Regions from separate parts of the Undibacterium sp. GrIS 1.2 genome, predicted to be linked through region 3. Evidence: predicted binding sites of a transcription regulator. Region 3 holds the regulator's gene; each other region holds the start of a gene.

Region 1 (6,337 bases), on a different contig from region 3:
CATTCGCGCGGAATCCTATTGCCAGACCAAGTGCGCACAATAATAAAGGTGATGCCTTCAATAATAATTCGCCAACGCCGTATATGTTCTCGACCGGTTTGATGAAGAAGACATAAAACGCTTGTTGCGGTGGTTTTCCAAGTGCAGTAAAAATTATGATGCCGGTAAGTAACATCGCCACCGCCGCAATCAGAGGTGATGCGATCTTCATCATGGAAGACGGCACAGGACGGCGCTCCAACTTAAACATATTAGGCAAAATGGCTCTCCTGATGATTGCTTGCTTGTCCGGCTATAAATGAAAGGCCTGACTGCGTAGACGAGCCGTCCATTCTCTTCGTCACTGCATCAAATTTGCCGCTCATCCAGTTTCCGATTTGTTCAATACTTGTATCGGCCAAAGGCAATGCCGGCGACAAACGTCCCTCAGCCAAAACGCAGATACGGTCGCTGATCGTGAACAATTCCTCCAGCTCTTCCGAGATGACTAGCAGGGCCACTCCTTGCTGTCGCAGATCCATCAGGGCTTGCCGTATCATCTGTGCAGCACCCACGTCCACGCCCCAGGTCGGCTGCGCGATTATCATCAATTTGGGATTGAGCATCGTCTCGCGTCCGACAATAAATTTTTGTAGATTGCCACCGGACAGACTAGAAGCAACAGCGCTGTCACCACCGCATTTGACTTTGAAGTGCGTAATAACTTCTTGTGTGAACTGACGAATCGCAGAATGACGTAAAAATCCATTCTTCACCATGCCATGCCGGGCGCCAGTTAATAATGCGTTGTGCAATAGACTCATGGCAGGCACCGCACCACGCCCTAAGCGCTCTTCAGGAACAAAGGTCAGGCCTAGGCGTCGTCGTTGTGCTGAATTCAGGCGTCCGGCATCTTGTCCAATAATGCTGATCATCTTACTTTGCGGGCTGAGAACTTCTCCCGACAACGCAGCTAATAATTCTTTTTGTCCATTACCAGAGATACCTGCAATCCCCAATATTTCTCCGCTTTTTACAGACAAGCTGATCGATTCCAGCGCGGTGCCAAAAGGATCAATCGTCGACATGGATAACTGGTTTAGCGCTAAACGCACTTCCCCTGTTTCTTGTGGGACTAAATGACATTCGGCCAGTTCGCCACCGATCATCATCCGTGCCAGACTGTCGTTGGTTTCTTGTTTAGGTACCGCAGTACCCGTGACACGACCGCCGCGCAGCACGGTTGCTGTGTCACATAATGCCCGGATCTCATCTAACTTATGGCTGATATACAAGATGCTGCACCCCTCTTTAGCCAATTGTCGCAACGTGTCAAACAAGATCAATACCGCCTGTGGAGTCAGCACGGATGTTGGTTCATCCATGATTAACAGCTTAGGCTCCAATAACAAGCAACGAACAATTTCTACCCTTTGCCGTTCGCCTACTGACATGCTATGTACTAGGCGGTAAGGGTCAATCGGTAATCCGTATTTGTCAGAGACTTCCGTAATCCTGGCGGCGAGCGATGCCGGTGCTGTCGGCACATCCATTGCAAGTGCAATATTCTCAGCAACCGTAAGGGTCTCAAATAAAGAAAAATGCTGAAACACCATTCCTATCCCCATACGTCGCGCTTGGGCGGGATTGGTGATATCCACATAGCGCCCCTCCCACAAAATCGTACCTTCATCGGGTTGGGTCACGCCATACACGATTTTCATCAAGGTACTTTTACCGGCACCGTTTTCGCCGAGTAAAGCGTGAATCTCTCCGGGCTGCACGGTCAGTGCGATATCGTCGTTTGCAACCACAGTAGGGTAGCGCGTGGTGATTCCAGTTAACACCAGACGAGGCGACTGTGTCGATGACGATATCGTCTGATCTGGCTGAATTGGCAGAGCCGTCGCAGGTAACTCAGGTGAAGCTGGCAAGTGATCCATAGCGTCCCGTTAAAGAGGAAGTAAATAGCAAAATCAACTGTCGCAATTGTCATGCCAAGCTCAGTCATTCCATATTGAGAAGTTCTTTGTATCGACATGCTGAGCATACAATCAGATGATGCAAATTGTCGACAATATTTCACTATATTGATAACAATTTTTACTTGTGTTGTAGTTAAAGCTGTTATATTTTCTGCTCATCATCACATCAATGATGAAAATAATATGAATAACAATCTCATGAGCTTAGCAGAACATAGCCATGCTCATTAGTTGACAGCGTGTCGCTAATCTTCCGATTTATGCATTAATGATGCACTAATAACGCACATTTATCTTCATTTAAGAGCAAATTTAATGCGCTCAGATTATCTGAATGACGTAAAACTGTTCCTCATTGGTGAGAAAATCCAAAAGAAGAGTGGCACATTTTTTGCTGACAAAGAAGTTGAAAATCGTCAACAAGCAAATCCGTTATTGTTGACAACTAAAACTATAACTGTCCATAAAACACTGAATAGTGAAAGATTTTTCGATTCTTAGCTGTGATCCAGTTCCATCCCAGTATCAAAAAACAATCAGACGGAAACAGATTCATTTTTAATCGTAAATCCTTATGGAGAGCATTATGTTGGCAACACCTTTAAAATCCCGAATTAACAAGACAATCGCTTGCGCAGTCACCCTACTGATGACCGGTATTGCGGCCAGTGAGGCCAACGCAGCGGATTGGAGTGACACCTCAATCGGCTACCGCTATGGTTCCAAATTTGCAGAGCCGTACAACCCCGAAGACATTTCAAAAAACATTTTCAATCTGACCCACGTCAGCGGATACAAATACGGCTCGAATTATTTCAATATTGATCTATTGCAGTCTGATAGCAAAGACAGCAATGCGCAAGAAGCCTATGTGGTGTACCGGAATACCCTAGATCTGGGTAAAGTCACTGGCAAGAGTCTGGGCTTCGGTCCGGTGCGCGGCGTTGGTATTACTGCAGGCTTTGACTGGAATACCAAGAACGATACCGGATATGCATCCAAAAAACGCATGCTCGTTGTCGGCCCGACACTGATGGTGGATGTGCCTGGATTTTTAGACGTCAGTCTGTTGTTACTGCAAGAAAGCAACTTTCCTATTGGTGTCACTAGCCGCTACACCTATGATCTCCATCCTATGCTAAGTGCCGCATGGGGTATTCCTATCAGCACAAGCGGATTCGCATTTGAAGGCTATATGAATTACATCGCCTCCAAAGGAAAAAATGAATATGGTGGCCCAACCTCCCCAGAGACGAATATTGATGCGATGATCATGTATGACGTTGGCACTGCGCTTGGAATCGGCAAAAATACGTTACGAGCTGGTTTTGAATATCAATACTGGCGCAACAAGTTCGGCAATCCATCGCAAGTCCCCGGCTCATTGGCAAAAACACCGATGGCAAGAGTTGAATATCATTTTTAAACGGACAAAGTTGAGAGAGCGACAGTTTCAAACTAGTTGCGCGAGCTTCATCCCGCAAGAAGTTTGAGACTTCACGCTTGATTTTTTTTAGTCGTATTTATTACACGTTTTATCTTATTGTGTTTGTCTGTACTTACCAGTCGTCCCCGTTGCTATCAGGGATTTATTCAAGACAAGGAGTTATCAATGTACCGTATCCGTACCGTAGTAACTGCCATCGCCGTGGCAAGCAGCTTAATGACAGGGGCTTCAGCCTTTGCTGCCGAACCGCTCAAGGTCGCTTTTGTATATCTGGGACCTGTCGGTGACGGCGGCTGGACATTCCAGCATGACCAAGGTCGTCTGGCTATTGAAAAAGAATTTGGCGCAAAAATCAAAACGACGTTTGTTGAAAACGTGCCAGAAACTGCTGATGCAGAACGCATCATCCGCCAGTTAGCTGTCGACGGCAACAAGCTGATTTTCACGACCTCATTCGGCTACATGGATCCGACGGTGAAAGTCGCAAAATTATTTCCTAAAGTCCACTTTGTCCATGCCACAGGCTATAAAACGACAGCTAACTTAGGCACTTATCAAACCCGCTTTTACGAAGGTGCCTACCTGCTCGGCATTATCGCGGGCAAGATGACCAAGTCGAATACTTTAGGCTTTGTCGGCTCCTTCCCAGTACCAGAAGTCGTACGCAATATCGACGCCTTTACCTTGGGTGCAAAAAGCGTCAATCCTAAAATAAAAACCAAAGTTGTCTGGGTCAACACCTGGTACGATCCGGGCAAAGAACGTCAGGCAGCCGAGACTCTGGTGGCACAGGGCGCCGATATGCTGGCACAAAATACGGACTCACCAGCAGTGGTGCAAGTAGCGGAAGAAAAAGGCGTGCATGCTTTTGGCTGGGACACCGATATGGCGAAATATGGCCCTAAAGCCCAACTGTCTGCGAACACGGAAAATTGGGGTGTGTATTACAGCCAGGAAGTCAAACGTGAGTTGGCCGGCACCTGGAAACCTGAACAAACTTTTTGGGGCATCAAAGAAAATCTCGTCGTTCTTTCGCCCTTAAATGCCTCAGTACCAGCAGACGTTGCCAAGCTATTCAACGAGAAAAAACAGGCGATTGTCGATGGAAAGTTGCTGCCATTTGGCGGTCCGTTAAAAGACAATACCGGCAAAGTCAAAGTGGCTGCTAATGCTGAATTGCCGATGGGAGAACTGCTAGGTATCAATTGGCTGGTCGAAGGCGTAGAGGGATCGCTGCCTAAGTAATATCAAGTTCTTTAAGTTCATCAAATTCTATTAAAGACTTTGCCAGAGTTGATTCTGGCAAAGTTACCGCTTCTCTCCGCTAACATTCACTACGCTTCAATATCAAGTTATCTGGTTAGCTGACGTCTTTGTAGCGTGATCGTTGGTACGATCACTTGTAATCCATCAAGCTTAAATATACTGACTATTTGCGCTAATCCGGCTGCCTGCTCTTGCAGCGATGCAGCCGCCGCTGCCGCTTCTTCCACCAAGGCGGCATTTTGTTGTGTCACTGTATCCATCTCAGAAATCGCCTGATTGATTTGCTCAATACCGGTCTCTTGCTCTTGTCCCGCTGAGGTAATTTCGCCCATGATGTCAGTAACACGCTTGACGCTGGCAACGATTTCTTCCATCGTATCGCCAGCTTGCGCCACTAACTTACTACCGATTTCTACCTTCTCCACTGAATCACCAATCAAGGTTTTAATCTCTTTGGCGGCGCTGGCAGAACGTTGTGCAAGGTTGCGTACCTCTGCCGCGACGACAGCAAAACCACGTCCTTGTTCGCCAGCGCGTGCGGCCTCTACCGCGGCGTTCAGGGCCAAGATATTGGTTTGGAAAGCAATACTGTCAATCACGCTAATAATGTCGACGATTTTTTTGGACGACTCATTAATCGAGCCCATGGTTTCTACTACCTGAGAAACAACCTGTCCGCCCTTCACCGCAACGCCAGAAGCAGAAACCGCAAGCTGATTTGCCTGACGAGCATTATCGCCATTTTGTTTGACGGTAGAAGTTAACTCCTCCATAGAAGAAGCTGTTTCTTCCAGTGAACTTGCCTGTTGTTCAGTACGTGAGGATAAATCCAGATTGCCGCTAGCAATCTGGCTAGAAGCAGTCGCAATAGTGTCGGTACCAGAGCGCACGTGACCGACGATTTTTTGCAAACTAAAGTTCATGTCTTGTAAGGCTTGCAGCAACTGACCTGTCTCATCTTTAGAATCAACCACAATGGTGCTGGTTAAATCGCCGTCCGCGACTTTGCGGGCAACCACGACAGCATCATTTAAAGGTCGGGTAATACTGCGCGTCACGAACGCGCCCAATAAAACACTAACAATCGCAGCGATAATTGACAAGGCTAAAATAAGCAGCCGCGTCTCAGACGCACTTACTTCTGTCTCTTTACCAGAAGTCTCCATCAATTGGTTTTGAAACACCAAGACTTTATCGAGTGCGTCGAAATAAGCCCTCTGAATAGGACGAACATCGCTATATAAGAATGCAGTTGCCTCTTCTTTTTTACCGTCTTTTGCCAGGACAAGAAACGCTGCTCTTGATGAGATAAATTTAGTCCTCACTTCTAATACAACTTTGAGATTTTCTCGTCCTTTTTCTGATGTAATTAGTTTTTCTAATTTGGAAATCGCGTCACCAATAATGGCACTACTCTCATCGATATTGGCATATTCTTTTTTTATTGGCTCAGCGTCAGTCATTAGCAAAATATTGCGCATATTGCGAGCGGTTTCATTTAGCTCGTCTTTAACTGTATGGACTAACACCGTCTTTGGATAACGATCATTGTTGACCAAATCAATATCTGCGACCAAAGCGTTTACACGTGTATAGGAAAGCGCCGCTAATACCAGCATCAATACAATGACGGCTCCAAAGCTGATGGCTAGTCTTTGAC
Region 2 (6,337 bases), on a different contig from region 3:
TTAAAGGTGGGCTATCGTATTTACGTTGGTTGCTCGCCTATTTTAGAGGTAATGTTTCCCTCGTTGCTGCGGCCTATAACGCCGGCGAGGGTGCGGTAGAAAAATATCATGGCGTACCGCCTTACTTAGAAACACATGATTATGTTCAAAAAATAAATCGTCTTTATCAAAAGACGACTCATCCATATCAAAGGAATTTAGTAACCTCTTCACCCATCGTGATGCATCGAGCAAGCAAAAATCAGCTTTAGAGCGGAAGGCAATATGTTGATCGAGAGAATATTCGGCAAGCGAGATATTTTGGTTCCTTACTTTAAGTTTCGTAAGGAATTACGAGGCAATATTGAATCAGTATTGCTAAAAGAAATTTTTCAATTGCGATACGAGGTCTATTGCCTGGAGTGTCAATTTCTTCCAACCGAGGAGTTTCAAAATGGACTTGAAAGCGATGAATATGATGATTGTGCGACCCATTTTGCAGCCTACACAATGGAAGATGAGATCGTAGGGACTGTGAGACTGGTTCAGCCACTCACGTCGCTAGATTACCCGTTTGAAAGTCATTGCAGTATTTTTGATACTTTTGAAATGCCAGATCGTGCGATCGCGGGAGAAATATCTCGCCTGGTCGTTCGTAAGACGCATCGTCGACGTCGAGGTGATTCAATGGAAGGTGTGTCCAAAGACTTTTTAGAAAAAGGTAGCTCTGCAACTATTAAACCTCACCAAGGCGGGAAGACTCGCAGAGGCAATAGCCCATTACTATTGTTAGGCCTGTATAGGGAAATGTATCGGTATAGCCGCCAAAATGGAATTCGTTTTTGGTATGCAGCAATGGAGAGGTCACTCGCACGTTCATTAGATAAGATGGGATTCAGGTTTGTACCCATTGGACCGCAAACTGATTATTACGGACCTGTTACCCCATTTATCGTTGATTTAAATGAATTGGAAGAGCGTCTGCAAAGAGAAAATAAATTTTTAGCAGCATGGTTTAACGACCAGCCTATTCCATTTAAGATCGTTTTTTTTACCTTTTTAGGTAGTTTCTGGCAGCGCCTAACTAAGCGTCGCACCTAGCAAGGAAGGTGATCTGAGTCGGATTAATTTTAGTAATCAGATTAATTTTTAAGCTTATCGATAGACCAGAATCGAAAATAATTACTCGGTAATGTTGATGAGTTTAGTTTGATTATTTCTAAAGCTGTGTACCACCATTTGCGGTGCGCTTGGCACTTTTAATCCAGCAATAACGTCATGCATCATCGATACCGCCATCGCCGCAATCGTAAAACTACCAACCGCTATTTGTGATGCCGGGCAAGGTCTGCCATCTTCCATAATGGTTAACGCTTTTGCCACCTGCTCCACGACTTGTTTGTCTAAATGAGCGCCAATTCGATTCATTATTTTCGCAAAAACATTGGCATAACTCGCATCCCCTTCACCCTGACTGTCTTGAATGTCATTCGCAATTAAATCGGTCAATGAAATACCAGAATCTGAGGGGAAATAAAGAACTCCAGCGCCATATCCGATAGACAGGGCCGTGAACAATTCTGTGTGAAATGCTTTGGCTGCCGTATGTAGACTCAGGATTGCTTCGAGATCAAGAAAATCGACAGTATCAAAAACGATATTAGCTTTTTTGACGATATCTGCAGTGTTATCTTTATTTAAGTAGGCATAAATCGCCTCAACCTTAGCCTCAGGGTTGATGCGTAAAATTTGACGTTTCAAGGCCTCAACTTTGGGTTTGCCGATATCGTCAAAATCATAAAATTGTCGGTTTAGATTATGCGCATCGACGACGTCGCCATCGACTAAGACGAAGTTGCAAAACCCCATCCGCGTGGCACAAACGGCGACGCTACTGCCAATGCCGCAACCTGCAATCAAGATCGTGGTTTCGCTGATTTTTTTTTGGGTCGTCAGATCCACATAGCCATTATTCCGAGTTACAAAATAATCATAATTAAAACTGGTAGTCATAATAATGTCCTCGAATATGTTTGCAAAATTGACTGTTTTAAGCTCACACAAGCATATAACATGTCAAAGCATAAGTGGTGAAATTTAGTTAACGTTCCGGTAGGTAATTAATAGAGATAACAGCTATTTCCATGCGGCATCTCCATAGACAAATAGCCTGTTTATTTACATTTTAAAGCTGTCGATTTTTCTTACAGCAGATCTAAATATAGGATGATTTTTTTCATTAAAACCGATATTTGTACTGGGTTCTCCTATGAGAATATATTAACGGTAAATAGTGGCACAGCATTTGCTTATATGACGTCGACGCTCAATTAACCGCGCCCTAAACAAATGTGGAGAACTAATATGAACATGAAAAAATGGATAGCAGCAACATCCTTGGGCTTGGCATCATTGTCAGCCGGTGCAACAACTTTGGATGATCTTACTGGCAATTTGAATATCAAATTGGTCGGTTTAACAACTGAAACAAATACAACAGCTGGCAGCAACGAAACAACTTGGGGTGTAGGCTCAATTACTCAGATCTTGGGTACAGGCGGCAAATCCTGGGCTGCTGGTTTGTCTGATGGTAGTTATTTGTATTACATGATTTACGGCATTGCAGATTTGAATATCGTCTCAACTGCATCCGGTTTTAATATCTACAACATTGGTGCGACTGGCGGCACTTCAGATGGATTGATCCATTTGGATGTATATCGCTCTGCAACAAAGATTAATGCTTTGGATTCCGATTTCAACGCAAATCCAAACGATCGTACAGGATTCAATAGCTATTCAGCGTTTGCAGGTCTCGGCCCAGCTTATTTGCAAGTAGTGTTTGGTGCAGGAAAGCAATTGGTTAATGTTGCTGGCGGATTTGATCCAACAGCTGATGAAACTCAATCAACGTTGGTACAGCAAGCGACTTCTACAAACTTGCCAGCTGACGGCAAGGGTTCGTTTTTCGGTGATGTTGTTGGCGGAACTGCTTACAGCTCATGGAATACAAACGCTCAATTCGGACACGATTTTGACGGTAAATATACTTTGAGTGACAACGGTGCTGATGCTGGTTCGGGTGTTTGCACAAGCGCACAGATCAGCGCAGGTCAATGCTTCACCGGTTTGATCAATGATCCAATCAGATCCAATAAAATTCCAGAGCCAGCATCTATCGCTTTGTTGGGATTGGGTTTGGCAGGTCTGGCTAGTCTGCGCCGTAAAGCAAAATAATATAAAACAAGTTTTTTTGTTGGAAGCTGCCTGATAGTAATCAGGCAGCTTTTTTGCATTTACCAGTCTTTACTTAAGTAATGGTAAAAATATTCTGGGCTGTTGCATTCTGCGCAGAATATATTTCATTTTTATTAATCACTGTAAAAATTGCAAAAAATATAGTAATCTCTATATGAATAATGTTTTTTTTGCAATTAATTTGTTGCTGGGCTGTGGAGCATAGATGTTCAGAATCGCCAACCACCACGTATCACGTATCACTTCGATTTTGCTCTTGATTGAATTCAGCATTTCGCTGGTATCAGTTTATTTTGGAGCAATGATTCGTGATGTTGATCATGAACTTCCGTTTTCATCCTCGTCTAATAGTTTTTTTCAAACTGCCTGTGTATTTGCCTTTGCAGTCGTATTTAGCATGAGTGCATTGGGCATGTATCAGATCAATTTTAGAGAGGGTATTCGTAATACATTTCTTCGTCTGATGCCTTCGTTTGCCATGGCATTAATCCTCATTACCTTAGTATTTTATGTGCTGCCGACTTTGTATATTGGCAGAGGTATGCTGGGTATTGTGTTGGTTATTGCCGCTATCGGCATTTTGGTGGCGCGAGTTTTAATATTTAAGACATCGCAATCTGGCGTTTTACGGTCAAGGATTATCTTTCTTGGAAGTGGCGCTATTGCAAAGGAGTGTTGTGAACTTGCTTTGAGTAATTCAGCCCATCATGAATATGAAATATTAGGCTTTATGCCAGTTAGTGATGAAGATTGCCAGGTTGTTAATGTCAATTTTTTCCCCGCGAACACTCGCTTAAGTACCCTTGCTGAAAAATATAATGCAGATGAAATTGTGGTTGCAGTACAAAATCGACGTGGCTCACAATTTCCGATTGATGATTTGCTTGAGTGCAAATTAAGTGGCGTGAGAGTGATTGATGCTGCGGCCTTTTTTGAGCGCGAGGCATGTCAAATTCGCGTTGAGTCTTTACAGCCTGGCTGGCTCGTCTTTGGTGATGGATTTAATCAGAATTTTTTGCGGCGAATTATTAAACAGATTTTTGATTTATTCGCCAGTGCGATTATTTTCTTGTTGGCGTCGCCTGTCATGTTAATTACTACTTGTCTTATTTATTTGGAAGATCGTGGCCCCATCCTTTATAAGCAAGAGCGAGTCGGGAAAGACGGCAGAACCTATATGGTTTTGAAGTTTCGTAGTATGGGTACGAATGCTGAGCGAGCTGGTAATCCGCAATGGGCAACAACGAATGATCCACGTGTTACTAGAGTCGGTAAGATCATCCGCAAGTTGCGCATTGACGAATTACCTCAAATACTGAATGTCTTGAAAGGCGAAATGAGTTTTGTTGGCCCTCGCCCTGAAAGGCCTTTCTTTGTAGATCAGCTATGCAAAGATGTTCCTTTTTATAATTTGCGGCACAGCATTAAGCCAGGTATTACCGGTATGGCTCAGGTGAGATATGCCTACGGAGCCTCGGTAGAAGATTCTTTGCAAAAGCTGCAATATGATTTGTATTACGTCAAAAACAATAGTCTTTTTTTAGATGTTTTGATTTTGTTGGAAACAGTACAGGTCGTTTTGCTAGGCAAAGGTGCTAGGTAACACGCCCGCCTCAAGAAAGTAGATTAGATGCTGATTAGTGTCGCTTCGCTTAGTTACACCATCGCTGCATCAGCGTTTTTACTGTTATCCATTGTTTTGATGACTTTATGGCGAGGCCGGCTTCATTGGCTGTCCTTGACAATTGCCTGCATGCTGACTGCGTGGTCGTCTGCCATTCTTGCTTATCATGCTTTAACGGGTATTCCTTTATCACTTTTCTCGCAGTCTTTAGAAGTTGCTAGAGGAGCGAGCTGGATCTTATTTTTACTCGTATTACTCAATCCACAGGCTCCTCCTAAAGTATTTTCCTGGTCGCGAGCCACAACTTATTCACGTTTTATTTTGGTATTTTTGGTGACGCTATTTGTTGCCACTATTTATGTGCACGCTAGCTCGGAGAGCGTATTTCGTGAACAGATTCGTCTCGCTAGTGATACTTTTGGCCGAGTTGCCATGGCCGTGATTGGTCTTTTGTTAGTCGAGCAATTTTTTAGAAATATGTCTGATCAAGGGCGATGGGGAATTAAATTTGCCTGCCTTGGTATAGGCGGCTTGTTTGCCTATGATTTTTATCTGTACAGCGATGCGATGTTGTTTCGCGCGGTTAATCCAGAAATTTGGGCTGCCAGAGGTATCGTCAACTCGCTTAGTGTTCCTTTGATTGCAATTTCTGTTGCCCGCAATCCAAAATGGTCACTCGGAATATTAGTATCCAGGAAAATGTTGTTTCACTCTGCAACGCTATTCGGTGCGGCATTTTATTTGTTAGCGATGGCTGCTGCAGGATATTACCTCCGATTTTTTGGTGGCAATTGGGGGACGGTCATGCAAGTGGCCTTTCTTTTTGGGGCCGTCATTTTGCTGGTCGTCTTACTTTTTTCCGGATCTGTACGTTCTTGGCTTAAAGTTTTTATAAGTAAGCATTTTTACAACTATAATTACGACTATCGAGAAGAGTGGATGCGTTTTACCCGCACGCTTTCTGTTGGTGGCACAGACTTGGATGAGCGGGTGATTCGCGCTTTGGCGGAATTAGTGGAGAGTCCTGCCGGTGCCTTATACGTCAGGCGAGAGTCGGGAAATTGTGAGCCGGTCAGCCATTGGAATATGCCTTTAAGAGAGTCTATCGAACCTTTGGATAGTGCTTTTTGCCGTTTATTAGAAGAGAAGCAGTGGGTAATTGACTTACAAAGTACGGACGAACACATCAATCCGTATGACGATACCGTTATTCCAACCTGGTTGCGAGAATACCCGAGAGCTTGGCTAGTTTTACCGCTGATCTTCAATAGTAAATTATTTGGTTTTATTGTTCTTGCCCAATCCCGCAGTAAGATCAAGTTGAATTGGGAAGTATTGGATTTATTAAAAATTGCGGGGATTCAGGCCGCCAGTTATCTGGCGCAGCAAGAATCGGCCAATGGTTTAATGATTGCAAGACAGTTCGAGTCTTTTAATCGTATGTCTACCTTCATGGTGCATGACTTGAAAAATCTG
Region 3 (6,337 bases):
CCGTTGCGCTGATGGAAATTACCAAAAAAGGCATGGCGATGACAGCCGTAGTCGATCATGAGCAGCGGGTAATCGGCGTATTTACCGATGGTGATTTACGTCGTTTGATGGAAAGTGTTCAGGACTTTACTAAAATTGTGATCGCGGATGTGATGCATAAAAATCCACGCAGCATTCGTGCGGAGCAGTTGGCAGTTGAAGCGGTTGAGGTAATGGAAACCCATAGAATTAATCAATTGTTGGTAGCGGATGAACATGGCAAATTAGTCGGCGCTCTGCATATTCATGACCTGACCCGCGCTAAGGTGATTTGATGACTGCAACGACAATGTTGAATTCAAATGCAGTTGCCAAGGCAGCTCAAGTCCAATTAATGATTTTTGATGTAGACGGTATTTTGACCAGTGGTAGCCTGCATTTTGGCCCTGATGGCGAAATGATGAAAAGCTTTAATGTGCTGGATGGTCAGGGAATTCGTTTGCTGCAACAAGCCGGTATTCAGACTGCCATCATCAGTGCGCGTCAGTCGCCTATTGTGGCGCGTCGTGCAGCAGATTTGGGGATTGTTCATTTGCGCCAGGGTATTCATGACAAACGGTCTGCTTTTCAAGAATTATGCGCTGAGTTGAAGGTCGAAGCAGAGCATTGCGGCTTTATCGGTGATGATGTAATTGACTTGCCGGTATTATCGCGGGTTGGTTTTGCCGCCAGCGTACCGAATGGACATGCCGAGGTACGTTGCCGTGTTGATTACATCACGCAGGTGAGTGGTGGCAATGGTGCGGTACGCGAAGTTTGTGATTTTATTTTGCGGGCGCAAGGTAAATACGACCAGGCCTTAGCGCCTTTTCTACTATGAAGTATATTTTTTCTGCAGATCGTTTCCGCGTCTGGGTAGGCATTATTATGCTCGGCGTAATTGCGATGGGTAGCTTTTGGGTGCTGCAAGTTTTACGCAAAAGTGATGAAGAAGGAAATATGCGCAGTGCTGCTCGTACCGATCCTGATTACTATGTGGAAAATTTTAATTTCATCCGTTTGTCGAACAAAGGACAGGCGAATTTTCATGTCACCGGTAGCCGGCTCACTCATAACCCGCAATATGATAATTTTGAAATTACACAACCCCGTATTAATAGTTTTGATAAAGATAAAACTCCTGTAACAGTACGTGCTGATCGCGGACTGGTAGAGCAAAAAACTGCACAACTTAGCGAGCAAGCTAAAGCACAAGTTGAGATTAATACCCAAAGTGACGAGATTCATCTGTATGACAATGTTCAGGTAGTAAGGCCTGAGAGTGATACTACAAAATACATGCAGTTAAATACCGATTATCTATTGTTGTTACCCGATCTGAATACGATGAAAACAGATCATCCCGTGACCTTGTATTCACAAAATTCAGAAACACATGCAGTTGGAATGACGGCGAATAATGAGACACAAGAGACTCAGTTACTAAGTCAGGTTCACATGCATTTTACTAAGCCAGGTGCGAAGTCAGGCACGAAGCAAAAAACATCTAATTAATCAAAATGGAGAGCAAGTAATGAGCTTCCACAATAAACAATCCAAGCATCTGATCGGCGGCTTTTTATGTGCTGTCAGTGCAGTAGTTTTACATTCGGCGGCATTTGCTGAAAAAGCGGATGCCGATAAGCCGACAGAAATTACCGCAGATCATTCTATTTCCGAAGGGAAGAAAAACGTATCTACCATCACGGGGAATGTCGTTTTGACCCGAGGTACCTTGTTAGTCAAAGCCGAGCGCGCTGTCGTGACAACCGCACAAGATGGAACGCAGAGTGCTGTTCTCTATGCTGTTGCGGGCGGCAAAGTATTTTTCCGTCAAAAGCGTGACGGCGGTCCAGACTTATGGGTAGAAGGTGTAGCAGACCGGGTCGAATATGACACCAGGACAGAATTAGTAAAATTTATTTCTAAGGCTGACGTGAAATATCTTGAAGGTAAAACCGTCACACAGGAACAGCAGGGCGACTTTTTATCCTACGACAGTCTTAGCGATGTATTCGTGGCGACTAATAATACGTCTGGAAAATCTGTTGACGGTGGCGGACGTGTGACGTTAATTTTGGCTCCAAAATCCGACAAAAAAGTCAAAGAATAAGATGAGTACATTATTAGTTAAGGGTTTGCAAAAGCGCTATGGCGCGCGGCAAGTCGTCCGTGACGTGTCGTTGGAAGTAAAGAGCGGTGAAGTGGTCGGTTTGCTAGGTCCGAACGGCGCTGGCAAGACTACATCGTTTTATATGATTGTTGGACTGGTACCCTCTGATGCCGGTGAGATCAATATTGATGGTGTTGATATCTCGCGCTTACCCATACACAAACGTGCAACCTTGGGCTTATCTTATTTGCCGCAAGAGGCCTCGGTATTTCGTAAGCTGTCTGTAGAAGACAATATCCGTGCAGTTCTTGAATTACAAAAAGATGAAAACGATCAATTTCTGAGTAAAAAGAAAATTGAAAAACGTTTAGACACCTTGCTGGCCGAATTGCAGATTGACGGCATTCGTGAAAATCAGGCTTTATCCTTGTCGGGTGGTGAACGTCGCAGGGTAGAGATCGCCAGAGCATTGGCAACCAATCCTCGTTTCGTGTTGTTGGATGAGCCTTTTGCAGGCGTCGATCCGATTGCCGTCATTGAGATCCAACGGATTGTGCGCTTCCTTAAAAACCGGGGTATCGGCGTTCTGATCACAGATCACAATGTACGCGAAACTCTTGGCATTTGTGACCATGCCTACATCATTAATCAGGGCGCTGTGTTGGCGACTGGTAAGCCAGACGATATCATTAAAGACGAATCGGTTCGCCGAGTTTATCTGGGAGAGCATTTCCGCATGTAGCGGGAAGCCATACGATGATGAAGCAAAGCCTGCAACTCCGCACGTCCCAGCATTTGGCCTTAACGCCCCAATTGCAGCAATCGATACGTTTGCTGCAATTGTCCACGCTGGAGCTACATCAAGAGTTAGAAAATCTACTTTCCGACAATCCCATGTTGGAGCGGGTAGATGATCCTATGGATAATGCAGTGCGCTTGCTGGCCGACGGCGCCATCAGTGCGACTACGAATAATTCTGAAACTGAATTCGCCGCGCCAGAAATGAATGGCGATGCAGCTACTGCAAGTGCCAGTACTGAAAATGCCGAGCTTAGCGAAGTCGCTGCCTCTGCCGATAGCACCAGCGCGAATGAAGAAGAGTGGAGCTTTGATGATGTTCCTCAAGGCAGCAAATCGTCAGAAGAAGATGACGGACGTCCGCAGTTAGAAGCAGCACAAACTAGCCTCAGAGATCACTTGTTGGAGCAGATGCGATTGAACATTCGCGAGCCCCGTGATCGTGCTCTGATTGAGCTGATGATTGATGCCTTGGATACCAATGGCTATTTGATGGAAACGCTTGAAGAAATTCATGCCAGCTTGCCATTGGAATTATGTGTTGAGCCGGAAGAATTATCCTTTGCGCTGAACATGTTGCAGAACTTTGACCCTAGCGGTGTCGGTGCCAGAAATGTATCCGAATGTCTGGCCTTGCAGATTAAACGTTTTCCTAAAATTCCTTTTGTGACGCGTCGGCTGGCGCAAAAAATTGTTGAGAGCCACATCACTTTATTCGCTCAAAGAGATTTTAATAAGTTGAAGAAAATCCTTAATTGTGATGACGAGGATTTACGCGAAGCGCAAGTGGTTATTCGTCAATGTAACCCCAAACCGGGTGCTGAATTTGCCGTGGCGGCTTCAGATTATGTCGTGCCGGATGTGATAGTCAGAAAGACAGTGAACGGCTGGCAAGTATTACTCAATCAAGATGTGATGCCAAAGCTACGTGTTAATAGTATGTACGCCAGCATCATGAAGCAAAATCGGGGTGACGGTACGCTAGGTTCCCAATTGCAAGAGGCGCGCTGGCTAATCAAAAATATGCGGCAACGCTTTGATACGATTTTGCGGGTTTCACAAGCGATAGTTGAAAGACAACGTAATTTTTTCACGCACGGTGCCGTTGCAATGCGACCACTTGTGTTGCGCGAAATTGCTGATACACTGGGTTTACACGAGAGCACTATTTCTCGTGTAACGACGCAAAAATACATGCTGACCCCGCATGGTATGTTTGAGTTGAAATATTTCTTCGGTAGCCATGTCGCGACGGAAGCAGGGGGGGAAGCATCATCCACCGCGATACGTGCACTCATCAAGCAGTTGATAGGAGCAGAAGACCAGAAAATCCCACTCTCTGACAGCAAGATTGCAGACATGCTGGGAGAACAAGGCATGGTAATTGCGCGACGCACAGTCGCCAAATATCGCGAGGCCTTGAAAATCCCGCCAGTAAGCCTGCGCAAATCTTTGTAACTTGTTCTTGAAATATCCTCGTGTGTTGCTATATATAATTTAGCTCAATAAATAATTTAAGTATTAGTCTGCCAATTCATCGTCTGATTAAATTTACATTAATTGAGTTAAGACAAAATGTTTGTAACAAGTAAGATTACCAAGGAGCGTAGTATGAATCTCACCATCAGTGGACATCACCTCGAAGTAACTCCTGCAATTCGTGAACATGTGCAAAATAAGCTTGAACGTATCAGGCGGCATTTCGATCAAGTAATTGATATCGCCGTCATCCTGACCGTGGACAAGCTCAAAGAAAAGGAAAAACGCCATAAAGCAGACATTAATCTGCACATCAGTGGCAAAGATATTCATGTTGAAAGCCTGGCACAAGATCTCTACGCCGCCATCGACACTCTCATCGACAAACTGGACCGACAAGTCATTAAACATAAAGACAAAATCCAAAATCATCAACATGACGCGATCAAACACATACCCGATCCGACGCCAGTGTAAGCAGATGACTTAGTCGCTTTTTCGATTAGAAAATAGCAAAAAAGGACGCAATCCGGCGTCCTTTTTTTGTTTACGTAACACTTGATTTTTTTGCGAAGATTATGCGCTGATATAAATATACTCCCATATTATTTTTATAAATATGGCTTATTGTCCAGTAATTACATGGACAACTAAAATATACCTGGGGAGAGTATTTATATTGGGTACTGGAGAAATAAGCGACACTCGTAGCTATTCATTTCTTTAAGCCGCACAGATTAGCTTGTACGCATTTAAATTTAACCTCAATACCCTAAAGTTTTTCCGTCGGGATTGCGCGGATCTGAATAACCATCAAATCCCTGATTGCTCATTTGTATCGTTTGTGTGCGCCCCATAGTCGGTGACAATCTCAGATGCTGACCTTTTTGCTCCAGTATGTTTAAGGTATCGATAGTGATCCCTTTTTCTACGCGCAATTGATCTGGCATCCATTGATGATGAATGCGAGGCGCAATGCTGGCTTCGGCAATATTCATATCATGGTCAATCACATTCATAATAATTTGCAAACTGGTGGTGATAATCCGGCTACCCCCCGGGCTGCCTGTGGTCAGAAATGGTCGTCCGTCTTTTAAAATAATTGTCGGTGACATTGAGCTGAGCGGGCGCTTGTATGCCGCAATCGCATTGGCATCGCCACCAAGTAATCCAAACGCGTTGGGAGCACCCGCTTTTACGGAGAAATCATCCATTTCATTATTTAAGGTAATGCCGGTGCCGCTAGCAACGATGCCGCTACCAAAATTCAGATTCAGCGTGTAGGTAGTTGCGACGACGTTACCATACTGATCTGCTGTAGCAAAATGGGTAGTTTGATCACTTTCGTAAGGCGCTAGTTTACCGGGCTTGATTTGATCGGACGGCGTTGCATGTTCTGGATTAATTTTCTTTGATAACTCATCAGCATAGGCGCGTGATGTCAGTGCTTTAATCGGTACTTTGACAAAATCGGGATCGCCCAAATATTCAGAACGATCGGCATAAGCGAGCTTCATGGTCTCCGCCATCAGGTGTAAGTTTTGTGCGCTATTACTGCCTTGTTCTTTAATCGGAAAGTGTTCAAGAATATGCAACATTTGTACGATGTGTACGCCGCCTGAGCTGGGTGGCGGCATGGCCACGATTTCATAGCCGCGATAACTACCTTTGACGGGTTCGCGCTCGACGACCTTATAATTTTTCATATCTTCTGCGCTGATGATGCCTTCATGCTGCGCCATTTCTGCAACAATTTTCTTTGCGATGGCGCCTTGATAAAAAGCACTCGCGCCTTCTTTTGCAATCAACTTGAGGGATGCAGCCAGATCTTTTTGGATTAATTTTTCACCTGCGACCAGAGGTTTGCCATTTTTAAAAAAGATCGCTTTGCTCGACTCCCACGCGCCCAAATGGTCGTATTCTGCGTCG

Evidence for each region. The regulator sigma-54, encoded in region 3, starts transcription at its own class of promoters, with help from an activator protein. The targets are predictions, from matches to a motif close to TGGCANGNAANCTGCTTT.
Region 1: the regulator sigma-54 is predicted to act here: its motif matches at 2,345-2,362, upstream of AAKU61_RS01015 (outer envelope protein).
Region 2: the regulator sigma-54 is predicted to act here: its motif matches at 2,274-2,291, upstream of AAKU61_RS04960 (PEP-CTERM sorting domain-containing protein).

What each region holds. Positions count from the first base shown of each region.
Region 1 covers NZ_JBEONP010000002.1:476-6,812, reverse strand. Annotated here, with positions in the region: gene AAKU61_RS01025 (ABC transporter permease) at 1-250, opposite strand, end outside; gene AAKU61_RS01020 (ABC transporter ATP-binding protein) at 252-1,922, opposite strand; gene AAKU61_RS01015 (outer envelope protein) at 2,614-3,390, shown strand; gene AAKU61_RS01010 (BMP family ABC transporter substrate-binding protein) at 3,577-4,656, shown strand; gene AAKU61_RS01005 (methyl-accepting chemotaxis protein) at 4,764-6,337, opposite strand, start outside.
Region 2 covers NZ_JBEONP010000008.1:15,584-21,920, forward strand. Annotated here, with positions in the region: gene AAKU61_RS04945 (transglycosylase SLT domain-containing protein) at 1-251, shown strand, start outside; gene AAKU61_RS04950 (PEP-CTERM/exosortase system-associated acyltransferase) at 265-1,080, shown strand; gene AAKU61_RS04955 (ThiF family adenylyltransferase) at 1,162-1,992, opposite strand; gene AAKU61_RS04960 (PEP-CTERM sorting domain-containing protein) at 2,344-3,216, shown strand; gene AAKU61_RS04965 (TIGR03013 family XrtA/PEP-CTERM system glycosyltransferase) at 3,443-4,840, shown strand; gene prsK (XrtA/PEP-CTERM system histidine kinase PrsK) at 4,868-6,337, shown strand, end outside.
Region 3 covers NZ_JBEONP010000005.1:61,607-67,943, reverse strand. Annotated here, with positions in the region: gene AAKU61_RS03415 (KpsF/GutQ family sugar-phosphate isomerase) at 1-314, shown strand, start outside; gene AAKU61_RS03410 (KdsC family phosphatase) at 314-859, shown strand; gene lptC (LPS export ABC transporter periplasmic protein LptC) at 856-1,533, shown strand; gene lptA (lipopolysaccharide transport periplasmic protein LptA) at 1,553-2,131, shown strand; gene lptB (LPS export ABC transporter ATP-binding protein) at 2,133-2,873, shown strand; gene AAKU61_RS03390 (RNA polymerase factor sigma-54) at 2,891-4,387, shown strand; gene hpf (ribosome hibernation-promoting factor, HPF/YfiA family) at 4,541-4,885, shown strand; gene ggt (gamma-glutamyltransferase) at 5,173-6,337, opposite strand, start outside.